One region of the Arthrobacter sp. JUb115 genome, then DNA from elsewhere that is predicted to be linked to it. Evidence: predicted binding sites of a transcription regulator. Region 1 holds the regulator's gene; the other holds the start of a gene.
The links. Region 1 encodes LexA, which represses DNA repair genes until DNA is damaged. Its sites were predicted from a motif close to TCGAACANNTGTTCGA; they were not measured.
Positions count from the first base shown of each region.

Region 1 (7,768 bases):
GGAGTGCCTCGGCTCGCAGAAGTGCCCGATGGCGGACGAATGCTTCTCGGAAATGGCGCGTGCCCGTGCCGCCGAGTCCGACGTGGTCATTACGAACCATGCGTTGCTGGCGGTTTCGGCCTTCGAGGGGCTTTCGGTTCTCCCGGACTTCGAAGTCGCGATCATCGATGAGGCCCACGAACTGCAAGATCGCGTGACCAGCTCGGTTTCGGGCGCGCTCTCCTCGCGCATGGTGCTTACCGCCGCTGGCGGTGCCAAGCGCCATTGCGGTATCAATGCGGATGAGATGGTCAAGGCCGCAAACCGCCTGGAAAAGTCGTTGACCGGGTTGCCGACAGGCTTGCTGGAACATGGTCTGCGCGAAGACATGGGCATTGCCCTGAACGACATCGTGGAGCAGGCCCGGCTGGCTCTGGCGCTGTCCAAGCCCGAAGCCAATGCACCGGCCGATGGCGGCCGCCAGACTGCCCGCTCCCAGCTGCAGGCAGTGATGGATGATGCGATTCGCATGCTCGAATCCGAAGAACGCCGCGAGGTCCTGTACACCACCCGTCCGCGGGAGTTTGTCGAAGGCCGGGGCTACGTCGAGGCCGATGAGAGCCAGCCTGCAACCTTGAACGTGGCACCGTTGTCGGTGGCCGGCAAGTTGCGCGAGGGCCTCTTCGACGGGCGCACGGTCGTATTGACCAGCGCCACCTTGGCCATTGGCTCGCAGTTCGACTCGGTAGCAGGCTCCTTGGGCCTGATGGGCGCCGGCGCTCCATCATGGACCGGCGTAGATGTTGGCAGCCCTTTCGATTACCCCAAGCAGGGCATCCTCTACGTGGCCAAGCACCTGCCCAAGCCAGGACGCCAACTGGCGGCGGAGACGCTGGATGAGATCGAAGATCTCATCAAGGCCTCCGGTGGCGGCGCCTTGGCGCTGTTCACTTCCAAGCGTTCCGCCGAGGAAGCGGCAAGCATCTTGCGCGAGCGCCTGGACGTGGAAATCTTGTGCCAGGGTGAAGCCAGCATGAAGTCGCTGGTCGAACAGTTCAGCAGCGAACGCGACACCTGCCTGTTTGGAACCATGACCTTGTGGCAGGGCGTAGACGTGCCAGGCGATTCTTGCCGGCTGGTCATCATCGACAAGATTCCTTTCCCGCGCCCGGATGATCCTATCTCCAAGGCCCGTTCCGAGGACGTGGCCAAGCATGGCGGAAATGGCTTCATGCAGGTTGCCGCCACCCATGCGGCGATTCGCCTGGCCCAGGGTGCTGGGCGCTTGATTCGTTCGGTCGGGGATAAGGGCGTTGTGGCGATCCTTGATTCGCGCATGGCCACGGCGCGGTACGGCAGCTTCTTGAAAGCTACCCTGCCGCCGATGTGGCCGACTGTCGATAAGAAGGTCATCACTGGTGTTCTCAAGCGATTGAACCCGGGCGGGAAATAGCCGCGGCCAGAGTATGAACTTGAGCTGTCCTTCGGGACAGCTCAAGTTCTTTAACCGGTACCAGCATGATGCTTCCAGATGCACTAAGGTCTGTGACAAGAACTGATGAAGCTCGAATCGGAAGGCACCATGGAGTCCATGCAGGAATTGGCGCACCAAGCCGCGATCGACACCCACCAGCGGTTCGGGCATCGCCTCATGGGGTTGCCCGGAACGTGGATTGGACAGAGCTACAGCAAAGCGCATCGGTTGCGCGACGGAAGCATGCTCAGCAATCTCAATGGTTTCGCGCACCCGCTTGCGGAGTGGAACTATTGGTGGCAGGCGCACTATCTGGATGCCATCATCGATGAGGGCCGATCGTACTGGGACGAAGGCAACGAACACCGGGCGCGCGAAGCGCTTGCCCGGGCCAACGGCCTATTGCGCGGCATTCGAATTCGAAACTTCGGGATCTTGCCCAACTACTTCTTCGACGACATGGCTTGGCTTGCCCTGGCCAGCGGCCGCCTGTCAGAGTTCACGCAGCTGGTGACGGGACACAGGAGCCGTCCTGCCGAGGCGGCAGTTCGGACGCTGGGACGGCAGCTCCATGCCGGCATGGATGGGGTGCTGGACGGCGGCCTGTACTGGTCCAGAAAGCGGGATTTCAAGAACACGCCAGCCAACGCGCCGGCGGCACTGTTCTTTGCCCGTACCGGGGAGAAAGAGACCGCGCGAGAGCTTCTCCAGTGGCTGGAAAAGAATCTGTTCAGCGTGGAGCGAGGACTGTATCTGGACGGACTTCGGTTGACCACGCAGGGACACGCCGTGGAACCAGCGGTCTACACCTATAACCAGGGCCTGGTGCTCGGGGCATTGCTTGAGCTTGGCGAGCCTGCTGATCTGGCTCACGCTAAAGTACTGATCGATGCCACCACGAAATCGCTGTCAACTGCTGCCGGGGTCCTCTCGTTCAACAGCGGGGGAGACGGCAACCTGTTCGCGGGGATACTCTGCCGATATCTGGCCCTCGCCGGTAATGATGTCCGCATAGAAGCCCGGAGCCGGGAGCAGGCCAGGAGGCTGGTCATGGCAACGGCGCGCCATCTGGCTGACCAGGAACCACGCCGGCTTTCGGCGGCAATCCAACGCTGGATGATCTTCTCGGCGGCCGCTCAATTCGAGTTGAACGCCGGCCAATAGCGGGTTAAACGAGAATTGCGCTGGTGCCAAGCACCAGCGCAATGACCGTACGTATTCTAGAGCGAGCGCATCACCGAGACGACGCGTCCCATGATCGTTGCGGCATCACCCAAAATTGGTTCGTAGCGCGAGTTCTGCGGAAGCAGCCAGGTATGCCCGTCACGCTGCCGGAAAGTCTTTACCGTGGCTTCTTCATCGAGCAGGGCAGCTACGATGTCGCCGTTGTCCGCCGTCTGCTGGCGGCGGACAACTACCCAGTCGCCATCGCAAATCGCAGCGTCAACCATTGAATCGCCGGAAACCTTGAGCATGAACAGTTCGCCGTGGCCTACGAGCTGACGAGGCAACGAGAAAACATCTTCGACGGACTGTTCGGCAAGGATCGGACCGCCGGCAGCGATACGGCCAACCAGGGGAACCATGGTGGTGTCAGCGGAAGTGCTCAATTCAATGATCTTGGCGTCTTCGCTGGCATCTGGCTCGACCTCCTTCGAAACTTCGGCCTTCTCGGCGTCTTCGGCCAGCTGCAGAGGCAGCAGGATTTCCATTGCGCGCGGACGGCGTGGATCTCGACGGATATAGCCGAGCTTTTCCAGCTGGCTCAGCTGGTGGGTGACGCTCGAAAGGCTCTTGAGCCCTACTGCGTCACCAATCTCACGCATCGATGGTGGATAACCGTTCTTGCCGATTGACCGCTGGATCGTCTCCAGGATCTTCTTTTGGCGAATCGTCAGCGAACGTGCATTCGATCGGGGAGTGCGTTGTGAAGCTGACATGAGATTTTGCCTTCCCTAGCAATCATTCGAAAGTTCGTAAGTCCAAACTGTCGGCGCTAGATGGTGAGATGTTTTCATTGCTCGTCTACTTCGAAATCTTAGTAGATAAGCGAGCTTCTTTCAAAGATTTGTTCGAAAACTTCTGGACAAGTTCCGCAAACCTCTGTTAGAACAGATATACGAGGTTCGAACAAGTTTTCGAATCTACGCTTTCGAATACAAATTCGCATCACTTGAATTTCTTGAGGAGACAAAGTCATGGCAACCGTCGCACTTGACTCAAATCAGACCCAGGCACCACTGAAGATCCGCATCAACCGTCGCGGATGGGCCGTGCTTGTGGGTATGCCCATTTTCGCACTCACCATCGCCGCAGCTTTCTTCATCTCCATGTTTGCCTCTGACGCGCATGCCGCAGCCGATACTCCTGTTGGAGTCGGAACCGTTGATGTCACCGTTATTCCAGGGGATACGCTGTGGAGCCTGGCCCGGGATTACGCCACCGGTTACGACGTGACCTCGGCAGTGGGCCACATCGCCGAACTCAATGCCCTGACCGGCAGCGAAATCCAGGTTGGCGAAACCTTGTCGATTCCGGTCCTTGCCGGCTAGCTTCCCCAGCCTGCTTCGAGTTTGTTACCTGTGGCCGTAGCGGATTCACCGGCAGGCGCGCTGCGCACGTAGACTTGATGCGTGAATGACCGCAGTGAACTTTTGAGTCAGCTGCCCTTGCGTGAGAATCTCCGCGGGCTATCCCCTTATGGCGCACCACAAATTGACGTGCCCATCCAGCTGAACGTCAACGAGAACACCCATCCGTTGCCACCGACAGTCGTCGATGCCATTGCACAAGAGGTGGCCAAGGCGGCGGCAATGTTGAACCGGTATCCGGACCGCGAGTTCACCGAGCTTCGCGAACTCCTAGCCGATTACCTCGGCCACTCGCTCACCAAGGACAATATCTGGGCCGCTAACGGTTCCAATGAAATCCTGCAGCAAATCCTGCAAGCCTTTGGCGGCCCCGGCCGTGCCGTGATGAGCTTCGGCCCAACCTACTCCATGTACCCGCTGCTTGCCAGTGGTACTGACACGAAATATATCGCCGGTGAACGCGCCGCAGATTTCACGTTGTCCGCCGATTCCGCAGCCGCACAGGTTCGCGAGCACAAGCCGAACATCGTTTTCCTCTGCTCTCCGAATAACCCCACCGGCACGGCCCTTGGCCTGGACGTCATCACCGCGGTATATGAAGCCATGAGCGAGCATAACGGCATGGTGATCGTGGATGAGGCGTACGCCGAGTTCTCCTTGGCCAGCACCACCTCGGCGCTGAGCCTGCTCGAAGGCCGCCAGCGGCTGATTGTCTCGCGCACCATGTCCAAGGCTTTCGGCCTGGCCGGTGCGCGCGTAGGCTACCTGGCCGCTGCGCCAGAAGTCACCGATGCCATCCGCTTGGTGCGACTGCCGTACCACCTGTCGGCAGTGACCCAGGCAACCGCCATCGCGGCCTTGAAGAACATCGAGTTGCTGTTGGCCCAGGTCGAGGACATCAAGTCCCAGCGGGACCGCATCGTCGCGCGCCTGAAGGAACTTGGCCTCAAGCCATCGGTCTCCGACTCCAACTTCGTCTTCTTCGGTGGCGTCGAAGACCCCCACAAGATTTGGGAAGGCCTGTTGGAAGCCGGCATCATCATCCGCGACAATGGAATCCCGGGAACCTTGCGTGTTACGGCAGGAACCGAATCGGAAACCACAGCCTTCTTGGAACGACTTGCCGAACTGCTCGGCTCGCAGAAGTAATCAAAGACAAGCGAAGGAAGACATGTCTGCCGAATTGATTGGCGCACGTCGCGCCCGCATGGAACGCGTGACCAGCGAATCGTCCGTATTCGTTGAACTGGACCTCGATGGCACCGGTGTCTCTGAGATCAGCACCTCGGTGCCGTTCTACGACCACATGCTGACTGCGCTATCCAAGCATTCGCTCATCGATCTCACCGTGCGTGCAACCGGCGATACCCACATCGACGTTCACCACACCGTCGAGGACACCGCGATCACCATTGGCGAAGTACTGCGCGTGGCACTGGGCAACAAGGCCGGCATCCGCCGCTTCGGCACCTCCTACGCTCCACTGGACGAAGCCCTGTCCCGTTCGGTAGTCGATGTGTCGGGCCGGCCATACCTCGTGCACTCCGGCGAGCCTGCGGGCCAGGAATACCACCTGATCGGTGGTCACTTCACCGGTTCGATGACCCGTCACGTCTTCGAAGCCATCACTTTCCACGCACAGATCTGTGCTCACATCGAGGTGCTCTCGGGTCGCGACCCGCACCACATCGTTGAAGCGCAGTTCAAGTCCTTCGCGCGCGCATTGCGCGAAGCGGTAGAGCGCGATGAGCGCATGGGCGACAAGATCCCATCCACGAAGGGTGCACTGTAAGTGGAAAAGAAAACAGTAGTTGTCCTGGATTATGGGTCCGGCAACGTCCGCTCCGCTGTGCGCGCTTTGGAAGCCGCCGGTGCCGAAGTGGAACTGACCGCAGATCCGAAGAAGATCGTGGCCGCCGACGGCCTGGTAGTCCCCGGTGTTGGCGCCTACGCCTCGGTCATGGAGCAGCTGGCCAAAACCGGTTCCCTGCGCTGGATCGGTCGCCGCATTGCCGGGGGCCTGCCGGTTTTGGGTATCTGCGTGGGACACCAGGTCTTCTTTGAAGAAGGCGTGGAACACGGTGTGAAAACCGAAGGCATTGGCGAATGGCCGGGCAAGGTTGAACGCCTGCAGTCGGATGTCATCCCGCACATGGGCTGGAACACGGTACGCCCGCCGGAAGGATCCAAGCTGTTCGCCGGCATCGAGGGTGAACGTTTCTACTTCGTGCACTCCTACGCTGTTCAGAAGTGGGAATTCGACGTAACCCAGCCAGCGATGACCCCGCCACAGGTGACCTGGTCGACGCACGGAACGCCCTTCGTGGCCGCCGTCGAGAACGGCCCGCTATCGGCAGTGCAGTTCCACCCGGAGAAGTCCGGGGACGCTGGCGCGCAGCTGCTTCGCAACTGGTTGGGGACGCTCTAGGCATGTGGACCCTTATTCTGGGCGTTGTCGGGGCCTTCCTGATTGGCGGAGCCATTTCGCTGAAGAGCCAGAAGGCCCATATCTCATGGATCATCGCGCTGTGGGTACTTGCAGGCCTGAGCCTGATCGCAGCCTGGTCCTTGACCTACTAATCACATTACTTCTTCACTAAGGACATCATGAGCGAGCAACCAATCCTCGAACTTTTGCCTGCAGTAGATATCGCTGGCGGACAGGCAGTGCGCCTGGTCCAGGGCGAAGCCGGTTCCGAGACCGGATACGGCGACCCGCTGGAAGCTGCGCTCTCCTGGCAGAACGCCGGCGCTGAATGGCTGCACCTGGTCGACCTGGACGCAGCCTTTGACCGTGGCAGCAATGTTGAGATTGTCCAGCGCATTGCCAAGGAACTGGATATCAAGGTCGAGCTCTCCGGCGGTATCCGCGATGACGCTTCACTTGACCGGGCCCTGGAATTCGGCGCTACCCGCGTCAACCTCGGAACCGCCGCGCTGGAGAACCCGGAATGGACCAAGCAGGCCATTGCCCGCCACGGCGACAAGATCGCCGTGGGCATGGACGTGCGCGGAACCACCTTGTCCGGCCACGGCTGGACCAAGGACGGAGGCGACCTGTGGGACGTTCTGGCCCGCCTCGAAGATGCCGGATGCGCCCGATACGTCGTCACCGACGTGACCAAGGACGGCACCCTGCGCGGACCGAACGTTGAACTATTGCGCGAAATCGCTGCCAAGACCAGCAAGCCGATTGTCGCCTCGGGCGGCATCTCCTCGCTCGAAGACCTCCGGGTCTTGCGCGAGCTGGTTCCAGAAGGCATCGAAGGAGCCATCATGGGCAAGGCGCTGTACTCGGGCCAATTCACCTTGCAAGAAGCGCTCGATGTAGCAGGTCGCCGCTAGGCCCCATGCTGCAGCAGGGAAAGACGATTCAGAAGCTCGCGCTTTTGAATCGTCTTTTTTTATTCGTGAAAGCGGATCCCGGTCTTTCCCTCCTCGGGCCCGCGACTGCGCGCAGGTGCTGGGAAAGAAATCTGAAATCATCGGATAGGGGTGTCCAAGCTCATGACTGCAGTTTTGAAACTTCCCTCCAACAACCCCGAAACCACCGATAGCATGGAGCTATGAGTACCGAGCAACCTGAATCTGCACCCAAACGCCACCTGCCGGGACATATTGTCGCTGCACTGGCGCAGGCAGGCTCTAGCACCGACTCTGCCGGTCAGGACTGGGAAGGCCGGGACCTGAGCGGTGAAGGCAACCCCCTGCATAATTTCGACAA
Region 1 is NZ_SOBS01000001.1:42,518-50,285, reverse strand. It holds gene EDF61_RS00240 (ATP-dependent DNA helicase) at 1-1,432, shown strand, start outside; gene EDF61_RS00235 (glycoside hydrolase family 76 protein) at 1,538-2,617, shown strand; gene lexA (transcriptional repressor LexA) at 2,674-3,393, opposite strand; gene EDF61_RS00225 (LysM peptidoglycan-binding domain-containing protein) at 3,652-4,005, shown strand; gene EDF61_RS00220 (histidinol-phosphate transaminase) at 4,087-5,193, shown strand; gene hisB (imidazoleglycerol-phosphate dehydratase HisB) at 5,216-5,836, shown strand; gene hisH (imidazole glycerol phosphate synthase subunit HisH) at 5,837-6,472, shown strand; gene EDF61_RS18670 (CG2302 family histidine operon protein) at 6,475-6,624, shown strand; gene priA (bifunctional 1-(5-phosphoribosyl)-5-((5-phosphoribosylamino)methylideneamino)imidazole-4-carboxamide isomerase/phosphoribosylanthranilate isomerase PriA) at 6,652-7,389, shown strand; gene EDF61_RS00200 (SseB family protein) at 7,611-7,768, shown strand, end outside.

Region 2 (7,768 bases), on a different contig from region 1:
TGGTCAGCGCCAGCCAGCCCACGCCGGTGCGTCCGCGGTACAACTTGCCATCGCGCGAGCGAGTGCCCTCGGGGTAGATGCCGATGCCCTTGCCGCCTTCGACGATTTCCACCAGGGAATCGAGGGCGGCAACCGAAGCTGCCTGTTCGCCACGCTGCACCGGAATGGATCCCACGGATTCGAAGAAGGTCTTCATCACCTTGCCCTTCAGTCCCGGGGTGGTGAAGTATTCCGCCTTGGCGAAGAACGCCACGTCGCGCGGGGTCAGCGCCTGAATGATCAAGGAGTCGAAGAATGACAGGTGGTTGGAGGCGACAATGAAGCCGCCTTCCTTGGGAACGTTCTCAAGCCCGGTCACTTCCGCACGGCATACACCGTGGATGACGCCCCGAATCGACGAACGGGTCATGGTGTAGATGCTCATCTACTTTGCACCTTCCTGCATGAGGTCATCGTCGAGGTTCAGCGTGTTTGCCAGCTGTGCTCCGAGCAGGAGCTCAGCAAGGTCCCGGGTTGTCGCCACAGTTGCGCCTGCCTGCTGCAGTTCATCATCGTCCTGGGCAAAGCCCCACGCGACGCCGACCGAAGCCACCGAATTCTCGCGGGCGGCATCCCAATCGTAGTAGCGGTCACCCACAACGACGCTGCTCGCCGGGTCCAGCTGCCCGTGCTCCAAAGCTTCAGCGACAATGTGCGTCTTGCTCGAACCCATGCTCCCGTGCTCATCCGCGTTGCCGTGAATCGCATCGAGATGCTCATCCAGCTCCTTGCGTGCAATGAGCTGGCGCGCAATGTTGATGGGCTTGGCCGTGGTCACTGCGACGTAGATCCCGGCCGCGCGCAACGCGTCCAGGAGCGCCACAATGCCCGGGTAGATCACGGATTCTGCCATGCCCACCTCGGCATAGCGGGCGCGGTAGGCCGCGATGATGGAGTCGATGTTCTCGTCGGTGACGCCGTCAAGCGTGCGCAGCCCGATTTGGAGGGGCGGGCCTACCAGCGCTTCAACTCGTGCTTCGCCCGGATCGGCCAAACCATGGGAGGTGACCGCGTGGCGGATACCCGAAGTTATGGCACCGGCAGGGTCCACGAGGGTCCCATCCAGATCGAAGAGCACACTTGTTACCGACATATTCACCTAGCCATCTTCCCATGAAGCGGACGCGGGTTAGCAATCCATAACTGAAATCGCATATGTCGAACATTCTCCGCCAGGCATTACAGGATCTCGGAGAGGAACTTCCCGGTGTGCGATTCGCTCACCTTGGCCACCTTTTCCGGGGTGCCAGCAGCCAGGATCGTGCCGCCGCCTGAGCCGCCTTCCGGGCCGAGGTCGATGACCCAGTCAGCCGACTTGATGACATCCAGGTTGTGCTCGATGGTCAACACGGTGTTGCCCTTGTCGACCAATCCCTGCAGCACCTTGAGCAGCTTGCGGATATCTTCGAAGTGCAGACCGGTGGTCGGCTCGTCCAGGACGTAGATGGAGCGGCCATTGGAACGCTTCTGCAGTTCCGCAGCCAGCTTCACGCGCTGGGCCTCGCCGCCGGAGAGGGTGGTTGCCGGCTGACCCAGGCGCACGTAGCCCAAACCCACGTCCACCAGCGTGCGCAGGTGGCGGGCGATCGGGGTGAAGGCACTGAAGAACTCGGCGCCTTCGGCAATCGGCATATCCAGCACATCGGCAATGTTCTTGCCCTTGTACAGCACCTGCAGGGTTTCGCGGTTGTAGCGGGCGCCCTGGCAGACCTCGCAGGGCACGTAGACGTCCGGCAGGAAGTTCATCTCGATCTTCAGCGTGCCGTCACCCGAGCAGGATTCGCAGCGTCCGCCCTTGACGTTGAAGGAGAAACGGCCCGGCTGGTAGCCGCGCAGCTTCGCCTCATTGGTCTCCGCAAACAGCTTGCGGATGTGGTCGAACACGCCGGTATAGGTCGCAGGGTTCGAACGCGGGGTCCGGCCGATCGGCGACTGGTCAACGTGGACCACCTTGTCCAGGTGCTCCAGGCCCTGCACGCGGGTGTGGCGGCCGGGCACCTGCTTGGCGCCGTTGAGCTTGTTGGCCAGCACCTTGTACAGGATGTCATTGACCAGGGTGGACTTGCCCGAGCCGGACACGCCGGTCACCGCGGTCAGCACGCCCAGCGGGAACTCCACCGACACGTTCTGCAGGTTGTTCTCGTTGGCACCGACCACCTTGAGCTTGCGCTCCTTGTCGATCTTGCGGCGCTTGGACGGGATGTCGATCTGCTTGCGGCCCGAAAGGTAGTCTCCGGTCAGCGACTTGGTGTTCTGCTTCAGGCCCTCCAGGGATCCGGAGTGCACCACTTCGCCGCCGTGCTCGCCGGCGCCCGGGCCGATGTCCACGATCCAGTCAGCTTCGGCAATGGTGTCTTCGTCGTGCTCCACCACGATCAGGGTGTTGCCCAGCGATCGCAGGTGCAGCAGGGTGTCGATCAGGCGGCGGTTATCGCGCTGGTGCAGGCCGATGGACGGCTCGTCCAGAACGTAGAGCACGCCGACCAGGCCCGAACCAATCTGCGTAGCCAGGCGAATGCGCTGCGCCTCGCCGCCGGACAGGGTGCCAGCAGCGCGTTCCAGGGTCAGGTACTCCAGTCCGACGTCCAGCAAGAACTTCATGCGCGCGTCGATTTCCTTGAGCACCTGCGCGGCGATCTGCGCCTCTCGCGCGGTGAGCACGATCGTGGAGAGGAATTCCGCGGCGCTGCGCAGGTCCATGGCGGCAACTTCAGCGATGGAACGCCCGCCCACCAAGACCGAGAGCGACGCCGGGTTCAGGCGCGCGCCGCCGCAGGTAGGGCACGGAATCTGGCGCATGTACTGCTCGTAGCGGTCGCGGGCGTGATCCGATTCGGTTTCCTGGTGCTTGCGGTGCACGTAGGAGATGACGCCCTCGAAGCCGGTGGAGTACTTGCGCTCGCGGCCGAAGCGGTTCTTGTACTGCACGACCACCTTGTGGTCCTTGCCATTCAGGATCGCTTCGCGGGCAGCGGCCGGCAGGTCCTGCCACTGGGTGTCCATGGTGAAACCCAGCTCATGGCCCAGGCCTTCGATCAGGCGGTTCCAGTATTCGGTGGTGGCCTTGCCCAATGACCATGGGGCGATCGCACCCTCGGCCAGGGTGACCTCGGTATCCGGGACGATCAGGTGCTCATCGACCTCCAGCTTGGTGCCGATGCCGGAACAGGCCGAGCAGGCACCGAACGGGTTATTGAAGGAGAAAGTACGCGGCTCGATCTCATCGATGGCCAGCGGATGCTCATTGGGGCAGGCCAGGTTCTCGGAGAACGCGCGCACGCGCTGGGGATCATCCTCGTCCAGGTCCACGAAGTCGGCCAGCACGCGTCCTTCGGCGATGCCCAGGGCCGTTTCGATGGAGTCGGTCAAGCGCTGGCGGGCATCTTCCTTGATGGCCAGGCGGTCGACGACCACCTCAATGGTGTGCTTGACCTGCTTGGCCAGCTTCGGCGGATCGTTCAGCTGGATGGTGGTGCCGTCAACGCGGGCACGGGCGAAGCCCTTGGAAGAGAGCTCCGCGAACAGGTCGACGAATTCGCCCTTGCGCGAGCGCACTACCGGGGCGAGGATCTGGAAGCGGGTTTTCTCCGGTAGCTCCATCAGCTGGTCGACGATCTGCTGCGGAGTCTGCTTGGAGATCGGTTCGTGGCAGATCGGGCAATGCGGACGGCCCACGCGGGCCCACAGCAGGCGCATGTAGTCGTACACTTCGGTAATCGTGCCCACGGTGGAACGCGGGTTGCGGCTGGTTGACTTCTGGTCGATGGACACCGCTGGCGACAGGCCCTCGATGAAATCCACATCGGGCTTGTCCACCTGGCCGAGGAACATGCGGGCGTAGGCAGAGAGCGATTCGACGTAGCGTCGCTGGCCTTCGGCAAAAATGGTGTCGAAGGCCAAGGAGGACTTGCCCGAGCCGGACAGGCCGGTAAAGACAATCATTGCGTCACGCGGGAGATCAATGTCCACGTTTTTCAGGTTATGCTCGCGTGCACCCTTGACGACCAGGCGAGTCAGATCAGTTCTTTTACTCTGCGATGAAATAGCCACGAGGCAATACTAATCGAAAACTACTTCGAATACGTGTACGAATGGACGCAACTCACAGTTAATTCTCCAAACCCCTGATCCGGCGCACGGCGAGCGCTATGCGTGCTCGTTCATCCACCCGAAAAGGCGACCGGTGAGCCGGCATCCCTGTGAATCGAGACCGGACCACGACGTCCCATTCGAGGTACCGGTTGCCCTTGGAACCCCGCGCTGACGGGATGGACTTGGCCGGCTCCCGCGTTTCCCACTGGCATGCTGCCTCAGGGCCGGCACATGCCGGACCTCCCCGAAGCCTGCTGTTCCGAACCGGAACCGATGGGCCCTGTGGTCGAATACGTTGGCTGGCGAATAACCTAGCCGGTCGAGATCCACCGACCGCTGCCACCCTGCCGCACTCAACGTTGGAATACACCCACCTGGTGGCCGCCTTCGGCTCAAGCCGCTTCAGCAACATCATGAACCGTCCCGCTCCTGCGCCTGCCACGTGTGCGATACCTCCCCAAGATCGCAGCTATCTCATAGATGCCAATGAGCGGCGAGCGCATGCCCCGTGTTGCGCAAGCCAGAAAACGGATAAAGTTCGTCGTTCGGTTCACGCCGTCAATCAGGGCACCGCAATCACTGATCCTCAACGCAACTACATCGCGAACCTCGCCAAACGATCCGCCTAGTGGCGTCATCCGCGGTGTCAAGGCCATCCGACAGCAATTCTTTTCCGTGCCAGCATTCAACATCATGAGGCAGCGGCAGATCGTTCCGTTTTATGCCCCCTCACCGGTCACTACACCGGACGGGGTATACGGAACGGCCAGCTTTCCCGTGAATCCATGAAACTTCTGTCATCCAGGTCAGCACGTGGTGTGTTCCTGTACGAGACCGGCTTGCGAGACATTTTGAAAAAGTCAGCACCAAGCAACACTGATCGAACCTATAACGTGAATCTGCTCGGCCGATAGTAGCGTTGCAAGCAATTGCAAGCCTTATGGGAACCTGGCTGCCCGCGCGGCCCGAACAACCTGCAGTCACCAATCAACTACGTCAACAGGAATTCAACATGCAAACTCTCGAAGCCGCGCAACGCTGGGCGACAACATGGGCCGCCGCTTGGCCACTCAAGGACGTGGATGCAATTGTCGGGCTACAAGCTGATGACGGCGACCACTGGGCCTCGATGTTCAGACCATTGCGTGGGCCTAGCGGTCTGCGCGCTTATCTGGAGGAATGCTTCGCGGAAGAAACCAATCCGGCAGAAACATGGTTCAGCGAACCAATCGTCAACGGAAGTTCAGCTTCCGTCGAGTACTGGGTCGTCATGTTCATCAAGGACCAACCAATGACCGTTTCAGGATGCACAGTGCTTTCATTCGACGATTCAGGCTTAGTAACAACGGCGCGAGACTACTCACACGTCAAAGAAGGGCACCACCTGCGACCTGAGCATCCATTCAGCGCCTGACGTCACACTCTGTCCCGTTCAAGGTTCGTTTATAGACAGCAAAGGAATGAAGGTCAGTGCAAGTCAGGCTGGCGGTTCAACTGACACTTCTTTTGCAAGGCCCACTCATTTTGGTCCAAGGGATATGAACTTTCCTGGAACCAACCCAACCACTGAAGCATATTTTCACTATCCGCCTATGCTGCGTAGAGCAGCCTCCGGCGTTTATGATCCATTCATTGTGCACGAGATAACTTTGATCTGAGTTCCTCTACGTGCGAAGCTAAAATTTGACGCTGGTCTCGGGTGAACCTTCTGGCCTGCATGTCGAGAACCGCTCGACTACAGTTGTCTCCCACTCCCAACAGCTGAGATACACGAAGATTAGCTTCGTCCAGGTTCTCTGAACTTCCTATCGCGTCGAAAACTTCCTCACGCCGATCGATCGCTTGAACTAAAGCCTCGAGGATCATCATTTCTTGTTTCGTCCGCAGCTCGCTCTCATCCATGCGGCGATTGTTTCACAAACTTTAATCCTGGGGTAGACCACCTCCGGCGGATGGATTCGAATACTCCCGATTGGAGTAGCCCAATACGTTGTTCTGACACGTTCATGCTGTTTCTGAGTCAATACTGAAGGCACAGGAAATGTCCTAAATCGCGGTCTGGACTGAATATTCAGGGCGGACCGGAGTTTGGCAGCTTGGCAGCTTGGCCAAGCAAGCCAGGAATCCGCAAACTGGAGGTCAATATGACGGCAGAGCGATCCAAAACCGAGTTTTAAAAGGCACCATCACGGTAGTTACTCAGCCGTGGGCACTCAAGATGCAGCTGTTCATCTTGCTCTCTGTGTGTCGTCCCGTAGAGCGTTCCACTTGCGGACCGGCCAGGCGCTGAACTTCATGCGTGGGTTCACCCAGAATCTGGCCACCGGCCATCGACCGACTTGCGGGACGGTGAGTGGATTCCTGCATGATTCACCCCGATCGGGATAGATTGTCACCATGGATGTGGGAAGCATGAAGATATCCCCCGTTGATCCGCGCTATGTCAGCGAAGAAAACCTCACTCCGGTGTACCGCGTGGACTTCTGGAATGAAAACTGCGACAGCAGCGAGCACCGGATCGAGAACGCAGCGTGCGTGGAAGACGTCCTTGCCTGGGCGGAAGCCAATAGGAATGGACGCCAGGCAGTGGTCTGGGTCGAGTACAACTATGGAGGCGGAATCGGAATGTGCCGGTTGCACGGGCAGGAGCCCACCGGTGAGGAAACGCCGTTGCCGCCAAGCCCATTGCTCGAACCGTGATCATGAAGACGGGAGAATATGGAATCCTATCGATCTAAGCATCCCGCTGAACGTTCGGCGACTGGAACGCATGCCTGATTTGACCTGATTGCGCCTCACCGCAGTGCTGAGCGTCCTCGATAGACGCCGGTGAGAAGATCTGGAAGAGTTGCAGCATGGAAAACACTTGGTTTCTCGTTGTTCTAATTCTCGTTAATCTCTTCGCGAGCATAAGTATCATTGGTGCGTTGAATCGGATCAGGAATGCGAGCGAAAAAGCCCTTGTGCTCCTTGAAGAACAATCTGCCCGGCAAGGTGCAGGGAAAACGTCCCAATAACGCTTCCTGAGCAGGACAGTAATCTGTGCAACTCTCGGTTTATCGAATTACTCCGTGATCCAGTTGATTCCACAATTGGTCGCGCTCGGTACAGATGACTCTGGTGGCAGTAAAGCTGGTCTCTTGACCATTCCTGGGATCATCGGTGACGAAATGTCCGTCTCGCAGTTCTTCGGCTGAGTACCATCCTGGCCCGTAATCCTCCTCCGGTAATTCGTGCTCGCCGTCTAACCAATGCATTTGGGACCACATATTCTCTTGCTTGTCCCAGAAAAACGGGAACGATCGCATAACAGTGATCGAAATGGTCAGCCACCCTCTGGTCTCTCCGGCGAGCGTGAGCTCCCAAACTGAATCACGGAATTCATCCAAGAGAGGATCCCTCGGCCAGTCAGTTTCATCGAACCATTTCTCAATCCATCGCATGCATCAGTTCTACCAGAGTGAATACTAGGTCTAGCGGTCGCTAGCAATCTTAGGTCCCGTCGGGCGTTCCTCTTGCGGGCGCTCGTTTAGGGCACAGTAATATGGAGCGGTATCCATTTGTCCCGGATAGCCTCGTGGTTAATGCGCCTACGTGCTCACGAGGTGAAGAATTGGGAACGCTCGGCCTTCACCGT
Region 2 is NZ_SOBS01000006.1:55,594-63,361, forward strand. It holds gene EDF61_RS11670 (lysophospholipid acyltransferase family protein) at 1-424, opposite strand, end outside; gene EDF61_RS11675 (HAD hydrolase-like protein) at 425-1,132, opposite strand; gene uvrA (excinuclease ABC subunit UvrA) at 1,219-4,089, opposite strand; gene EDF61_RS11685 (nuclear transport factor 2 family protein) at 5,144-5,545, shown strand; gene EDF61_RS11690 (DNA gyrase subunit A) at 5,761-6,033, opposite strand; gene EDF61_RS11695 (hypothetical protein) at 6,544-6,831, shown strand; gene EDF61_RS11700 (hypothetical protein) at 7,188-7,574, opposite strand; gene EDF61_RS11705 (GNAT family N-acetyltransferase) at 7,722-7,768, opposite strand, start outside.
Region 2: a site for LexA is predicted at 4,115-4,130, ahead of uvrA (excinuclease ABC subunit UvrA). Genes of this name have one in related genera too.